Regions from separate parts of the Micromonospora sp. NPDC048894 genome, predicted to be linked through region 1. Evidence: riboswitches for the same ligand, from Rfam matches in the RefSeq annotation. Region 1 holds a riboswitch; the other holds the start of a gene.
The links. A riboswitch is a leader RNA that binds a small molecule or an ion and turns the genes downstream of it on or off. The one in region 1 is predicted to bind thiamine pyrophosphate.
Positions count from the first base shown of each region.

Region 2: another riboswitch for thiamine pyrophosphate. It lies ahead of AB0C22_RS16425 (ECF transporter S component); the one in region 1 lies ahead of thiE (thiamine phosphate synthase).

Region 1 is NZ_JBEZFY010000017.1:46,292-50,010, reverse strand. Features, by position in the region: gene AB0C22_RS27440 (ThuA domain-containing protein) at 1-1,601, opposite strand, end outside; TPP riboswitch at 1,940-2,048, shown strand; gene thiE (thiamine phosphate synthase) at 2,043-2,669, shown strand; gene thiO (glycine oxidase ThiO) at 2,663-3,719, shown strand, end outside.
Region 2 is NZ_JBEZFY010000006.1:411,235-414,953, reverse strand. Features, by position in the region: gene AB0C22_RS16435 (energy-coupling factor transporter transmembrane component T) at 1-343, opposite strand, end outside; gene AB0C22_RS16430 (ABC transporter ATP-binding protein) at 340-1,767, opposite strand; gene AB0C22_RS16425 (ECF transporter S component) at 1,801-2,397, opposite strand; TPP riboswitch at 2,473-2,578, opposite strand; gene AB0C22_RS16420 (alpha/beta fold hydrolase) at 2,690-3,520, shown strand; gene AB0C22_RS16415 (DUF6328 family protein) at 3,654-3,719, shown strand, end outside.

The sequences.
Region 1 (3,719 bases):
AGGCCCTCGGGGCCCCGGTTCGGGTTGGCCGTCGAGGCGTCCGGCCCGTAGTCGGCGACGTAGAGGGTGTCGGTCTTCTGGTCGACGCCGATCCGGAACGGGTTACGGAAGCCCATGCCGAAGATCTCGGGACGGGTCTTCGCGGTGCCCGGGGCGAACAGGTTGCCCGTCGGGATCGTGTAGGTGCCGTCGTCCTCCGGGTGCACCCGGATCACCTTGCCGCGCAGGTCGTTGGTGTTGCCGGCGCTGCGCTGCGCGTCGTAGTCCTGCCGGCCGGCCCGCTCGTCGATCGGGGTGAAGGCGCTCGACTCGAACGGGTTGGTGTTGTCGCCGGTGGCCAGGTAGAGGTTGCCCTGCGAGTCGAAGGTCATGCTGCCGCCGGCGTGGCAGCAGGTGTTGCGCTGCGTGTCGACCTGGAGGATGACCTTCTCGGTGGCCTTGTCGATGGTGTCACCGTTGACGGTGAACCGGGACAGGTAGTTGCGCGGGGCGCCACCGGCCGGTGCGTAGTACAGGTAGATCCACTTGTTGGTGGCGAAGTCCGGGTCGAGGCGCAGCCCGAGCAGGCCGTCCTCGTTGCCGGTGAAGACGTCCAGCCGGGTCGCGGTGACCGTGTTGCCGGTGTCCGGCTTCACGATCTGCACCCGGCCGTCGCGCTCGGCGTAGAACACCCGGCCGTCCGGAGCGATGTCCAGCTCCATCGGGTTGTTGGTGTTGCTGTCGAGGGTGACCTTCTCGAAGTTCGCGGTCTTGGAGGCGCCGCAGTCGGCGTTCTCGACGCCGGCCGCGGTGCGGATGCCGCCGAGCAGGTGGCTGAGGAACTCCGGCTCGGTGTACGACGCCTGGGTGTGGCCGCCGCCGGTGTACCACGACCGACCGCCGTCGTAGTCCTGGCACCAGGCGGTGGGGTGGTCGGCGCCCATCGCGCCGGCACCCGGGCTGTAGGACTTCTCGTCCAGGCTGGCCAGCACGTGCACCTTGGAGCGCGGGTTGGTGCGGAAGTTGTACCACTCGTCGAACCGGGACCAGCGGTCCGGCAGGTCGGCGGTCGACGGGTGCGCGTGGTCCTCGACCTTGACGGTGGCCTGCTGGTTGGCGGGGTGGCCGGAGAAGTACGCGCCGACCAGGTTGCCGTACCAGGCCCAGTCGTACTCGGTGTCGGAGGCGGCGTGCACGCCGGCGTAGCCGCCGCCGGCCTTGATGTAGCGCTCGAACGCGGCCTGCTGGGTGGCGTCGAGGACGTCACCGGTGGTGGAGAGCCAGATCACCGCCTGGTATTTCGCCAGGTTGGTGTCGTTGAAGGCGGCTCCGTCCTCGGTGGTGTCGACGGTGAACCCGTTGTCGGTGCCGAGCTTCTGGATCGCGGCGATGCCGGCCGGGATGGCGTCGTGCCGGAATCCGGCGGTCTTGGAGAAGACCAGGACCGAGAAGGGTTCGGCGGCGGCTGCCGCCGGTGCCGGTGCGGCCTGTGGCTGGGCCGCCGCGACGGGAGCGGCCTGGGCGGCGGTGCCGCCGATCAGGCCGCTGGCGAGTAGGGAGAGGGCCAGTAGACCGGCACCCAGTGGGCCGCGACGGGCGCGGCGATGGCGGGATGGAGACACTCCATGCTCCTTTTGTCCGTGCTGGACAGTGGTGGGGGCATGGGGACGACTCGCCGCAGACCGTCCCCGGTCGGATCGGTGTGGGCCCGCCGAGGTCCGCACCAGTGGCGATCAGGTGCGGGCCACGCCGAGGCTCCGCACCGGAATAATGTCGATCGGTTGAACAAATTAGCGCCGCTGGATTGGTTTCCGGCAAGGCATGAGCATGTAACGATTCGGTATCGGCGACTCGCTTTTCCGGCTTATGTGGATACAAGCCCACAACCGTACGCATTGATAGTCCTGGATCAATCTAACACCCCTTGGCGGATCAGCGGATCTGTCGTACGGTCACAGGCACGTGACCCACGGGAGCCCGGTACACCGGGCTGAGAGGGGGGCTGAGAGCCCCCGACCGTCGAACCTGATCCGGGTAATGCCGGCGCAGGGAGGAGAGTTGCCGTGCCGTCCCTCGGCCGACTGCATCTGATCACCGACACCCGCCCCGGGTGCGACCCGCTCGCCGTCGTACGGGCCGCCCTCCCGGTGGCCCGCGCCGACCTCGTCGTCCAGGTCCGGGTGACCGACGACACCACCGACCGGCAGGCGTACGACCTGGCCCGACGGGTACGCGCGCTCTGCGTGCCGTACGAGGCGACCTGCCTGGTCAACGACCGGCTGCACGTCGCCCTCGCGGTGGACGCCCACGGCGGCCACGTCGGCGCGGACGACCTGCCCGTCGCGGCGGCCCGCCGGGTCCTCGGCCCCGCCGCCGTGCTCGGCGCGACCGCCCGGGAACCGGACGCCGCCGCCCGGGCCGTCGCCGCCGGGGCCAGCTACCTGGGCGTCGGCCCGTGCCATCCCACCGCCACCAAGACCGGCCTGCCCGACCCGATCGGCCCCGCCGGCATCCACGCCGTCGTCGCCGCCGTCGCCGTGCCGGTGATCGCCATCGGCGGGGTCACCGCCGCCACCGTGCCGGCGCTGCGGGCCGCCGGGGCGTACGGCGTGGCGGTGGTCGGGGCGCTGTCCACCGCCGCCGACCCGGGCCGGGCCACCGCCGAACTGATCGCGGCACTGACGTGCTGACCCGGCCCGACGTCGCCATCGTGGGCGCGGGGCCGGTCGGATTGGCGATCGCCTGGCGCTGCGCCACCCGGGGCCTGCGGGTGACCGTGCACGACCCGGCCCCCGGCTCCGGCGCGTCCCGGGTCGCCGCCGGGATGCTCGCCCCGGTCGCCGAGGCGTACTTCGGGGAACGGGAACTGACCGGGCTGCTCACCGCGTCCGCCGCCCGCTGGCCGGGTTTCGCCGCCGAACTGACCGCCGCCACCGGCAGGGAGTTCGGCTACCGCACCGACGGCACCCTCGTCGTCGGGCTCACCGGGGACGACCTGGCCGAAGCCCGCCGGCTCTGGTCGTACCAGCAGGGGTTGGGGCTGCCGATCAGCGCGCTGCGCCCGTCGCAGCTGCGGGAGCGCGAACCGGCGCTGACCCCCCGGCTGCGCGGCGGAGCGGTCGCCCCCGGCGACCACCAGGTCGACCCGCGCCGGCTGGTCGACGCGCTCCGGGTCGCCGCCGAGCGGGCCGGCGCGACCCTGCTGCCCGGCCTAGTGACCCGACTGGCCGAGGTGGACGCGCCCGTCGTCGTGGTCGCCGCCGGCTGCGGCGCCGCCGCGCTGACCGGGCTGCCGGTCCGCCCGGTCAAGGGCCAGGTGCTGCGGCTGCGCGCGCCCGACCAGCGCCCGCCCGGCTTCCGGCACGTCATCCGGGGGTACGCCGACGGCGAGTCGGTCTACCTCGTCCCCCGCGACGACGGCGAGGTGGTCCTCGGGGCGACCGTCGAGGAACGCGCCGACACCGAGGTGACCACCGGGGCGGTGCTGCGGCTGCTCCGGGCCGCCGTCGACCTCGTCCCCGAACTCGCCGAGTACGCGCTGACCGAGGCCACCGCCGGGCTGCGCCCCGGCACCCCGGACAACGCGCCGATCCTCGGCCCGCTGCCCGGCCGCCCCGGCGTGCTCGCCGCCACCGGCCACCACCGGCACGGCATCGTGCTCACCCCGGTCACCGCCGACCTGATCACCGACCTGATCGTCACCGGTCAGCCGGACCCGCTGCTCACCCCCTTCACCGCCG
Region 2 (3,719 bases), on a different contig from region 1:
GCAGCACCAGCCCGAGCGCGGTGACCAGCACCCCGGAGGTGACCAGCAGCGGCCCCGCCGTCCACAGCACCGGGCCGGACCGGTCGGCGGCGAACAGCAGCAGGGTGACCAGGATGCCGACGGCACCGGCCAGCAACGGCCACGCCCGTCGGGCCAGCACCCGGTAGCGGATGCCGAACAGCGGCAGCAGCGCCAGCTCGACGGCGATGGCGACCGCCGGTGCGACCGGGTCGAGGCTGGCCACCAGCACGAACGAGAAGATCAGCCCGGCTGCCAGTTTCGCCACCGGGTTACGCCGGGCCAGCGGCGCACCCGGCACCGCGACGGGCTCCAGGCCGATCACGGCTGCTCCCGGGCGGGGTGCAGGGTGACCGTCCGGTCGGCGAGCGCGGCGACGAAGTCCCGGTCGTGGGTGACGGTGACCACGCCGTGCCCGGCGTCACGCAGGTCGGCGAAGAGGTCGACCAGCTCACCCCAGGTGCGGCGGTCCTGGCCGAAGGTGGGTTCGTCGCAGATCAGCAGCCGGGGCGCGGTGGCCAGGGCGGTCGCCACGCTGAGCCGCCGGGCCTCCCCACCGGAGAGGGTGTACGGGTTGGCCCCGGCGAGCCGGGTCAGCCGCAACCGGTCCAGCAACCCGTCCACGGTGGCCCGGACGGCGACCTCCGGGCGGCCGGTCCGACGCGGCCCGAGGGCCAGTTCGTCGCGGACGGTGCGGGTGACGAACTGGTGCTCCGGGTCCTGGAAGACCGAACCGATCCGACCGGCCAGCGCGGGGGCCCGCCACCGGTGCGGGGGCGTACGGGCGTCCCTGTCGGCCAGGGCGGCGGTGCCGGTCAGTCGACCGACGCCGGGGCGGAGCAGCCCACCGAGCAGCAGCGCCAGGGTGGACTTGCCGGCCCCGTTGGGACCGAGGACGGCGAGCGCCTCGCCGGCGCGTACCGTCAGGTCGGTGGGGGCCAGCCGGGGTGGCAGGCCGAGCCGGTCGACGGTGAGCAACCCCGCACCGGGCGGCCCGGTGGCCGGCCGGGACCCGGTGGGGTGGCCGGGCACCCAGACACCCTCGGCGGCGAGCGCGGCACCGTGCGCGGCGAAGACCGTCGCCGGTGGCCCGTCGGCCCGGACCCCGCCACCGGGGGTCAGCACCACGACCCGGTCGACCAGGGGCAGGGCGTCGGCGACCCGGTGTTCGACCAGGACCAGGGTGGTGTCCGGGTCCAGCGCGCCGGCCACCGCGCCGCGCACCAGCTCCGCCCCGGCCGGGTCGAGGTTGGCCGTCGGCTCGTCGAGCAGCAGCAGCCCCGGCCGCAGCGCCAGCACCCCGGCCAGGGCGAGCCGCTGCTGCTCGCCGCCGGACAGCGCCGCGGTGGGCCGGTCCCGGGGGTAGGGGAAACCGACCCGGCGCAGCGCCTCGTCCACCCGGGGCCAGATCTCGTCGCCGGCCACCCCCCGGTTCTCCAGGCCGAACGCGACGTCGTCACCGCAGCGGGCCATCACCAGCTGGGACTGCGGGTCCTGGAAGACGGTGCCGACCCGTTCGCGGGCCTTGGCCGGGTCGAGGCCGTCGATCTCGACGGTGCCCTCCTGCTCGCCGGAGTCCGCCGGCAGCAGCCCGGCCAGCGCGGCCAGCAGGGTGCTCTTGCCGGCCCCGGACGGCCCCAGCAGCAGCACCCGCTCCCCGTGGTCGATGCGCAGGTCCACCCCGCGTACCGCCCAGGCCCGCCGACCGGCGTGCCGCCAGCCGAAGCCGACCAGCCTCACACTCGCCACGTCGCCGGCACCTCCATGATCGTCAGGAGAGGATCAGACCAGGGTGCGGTCACGGCCGGCGGGGAACCGGTCCAGCACTCCGGTCTCGGCCAGCGCGCGGGTCAGGTACCAACCGCCGACCCCGGCGACGACGGCTGCGCTGAGCACGGTCAACGCCGCGTACGGCAGGCGGTAGCTGGTCAGGGCGTACTCGGCGTTCCAGACGAAGAAGTCGAACAGGGCGGCGCTCAGCCCGGTCAACGCCCCGGCCAGCACCGCCACCGGCAGCCGGAACGACCGGTAGCGGAACGCGGCGAAGGCCAGCTCCGCGCCGAGGCCCTGGATCAGCCCCTGCACGATGGTGATCCCGCCCCACTCCGCGCCGAGCAGTGCGGAGACGGTGGCGGCGACGGCCTCGCAGAACAGGGCCGCCCCCGGCTTACGGATCACCAGGCCGCCGAGGACCGCCGGGACCAGCCACACGCCGTACATCACCGCCTGGCTGGCGGGTGCGGCGGCGAATGCCGGGTCGGCGGCCTTCCAGACCAGGCCCCAGGCCCAGAAGATGACGCCGAAGGCCACGGCGATCACGGCGGCGACCACGATGTCGATCGTGCGCCACCGGTTGCTGTTGGTGGTGGTGTGCGGCATGTCGGTGCTCCCAGTCCAGCGATCGAACCAGGAGAAGACGCACGCCGCGCCCGGCGGCTGCCGGACGGCGGCGCGGCTGGAGGTCGACCGAACTCCCTGCGCTGGCATTACCCAGATCAGGTTCGAGGGTCTGCGGGCGGTGCCCGCACTCTCAGCGCTGTGCGCTCCCCTGTCGGATGTGAAGTTGTCTCGGCAGACGCTAGCACCGACCTGCGGCAACGGCCCAGCAGGTCATGGTTCCCGGCATTCGACGTCCCGGGCGCACACCGGGGCGCTGGGTAGGCTGCCGGTCATGCGGGTGGCGGCGCGGGGACTGACGTTCGACGTACGGGCCGGTGGGCCCGAGGGCGGCGAGGTCGTGCTGCTGCTGCACGGCTTCCCCCAGCACGGCGGGGAGTGGGACGCGGTGGTGCCCGCCCTGCACGCCGCCGGGCTGCGCACGTACGCCCCCGACCAGCGGGGTTACTCGCCCGGGGCCCGTCCCACGGAGGTGGCCGGCTACCGGCTGCCGGAACTGGTCGCCGACGCGGTGGCGGTGCTGGACGCGCTGGGCGTCGACACCGCGCACGTGGTGGGGCACGACTGGGGGGCGATCGTCGCCTGGGCGCTGGCCGCGTGGCACCCGGAGCGGGTGCGTACCCTCACCGCGGTCTCGGTGCCCCATCCGGCGGCCTTCGGGTACGCGCTGTCCACCGACCGTCGGCAGCGGGCGCGTTCGGCGTACATGACGTTGTTCCGCCGGGCGGGCCTGGCGGAGCGGGTGCTGCTGGCCGGGCGGGCGGTGGTCCTGCGTCGGCTGCTGGCCGGCGTCGGTGACTCCGCCCGGGTGGCCCGCTACGCCCAGCCGATGCGCGGGCCGGGCGCGCTGACCGGGGCGCTGAACTGGTACCGGGCGATGTCGGGGCGGGACCTGAAGGCGGTCGGTCCGGTGCCGGTGCCGACCAGCTACGTGTGGAGCGACCGGGACGTGGCAGTAGGGCGTACCGCCGCGCAGGCCTGTGCCCGGCACGTCACGGGGGACTACCGGTTCATGGTGCTGGCCGGGGTGACGCACTGGATTCCCGACGAGGCGCCGGGGCCCCTGGCCGAGGCGATCCTGGCCCGGGTGTGCCCGGCGGCCTGAGCCGCCCTGCCGAGGGTGGACCGGGCCGATCGGGGATCGTGAATCGGTTTCGGGCGATTGCGGATCGGGCACTGGCGTTGCTGCCGACGGGAGGTGCTCCCGTCGGTCGTACCGTCTCATCCGGAGGTAGCGCGTGTCGAAGGAATCCGAGAAGCAGCGCTGGCAGCGCAACTTCGCCGATCTGCTCCAGGAGTTGCGG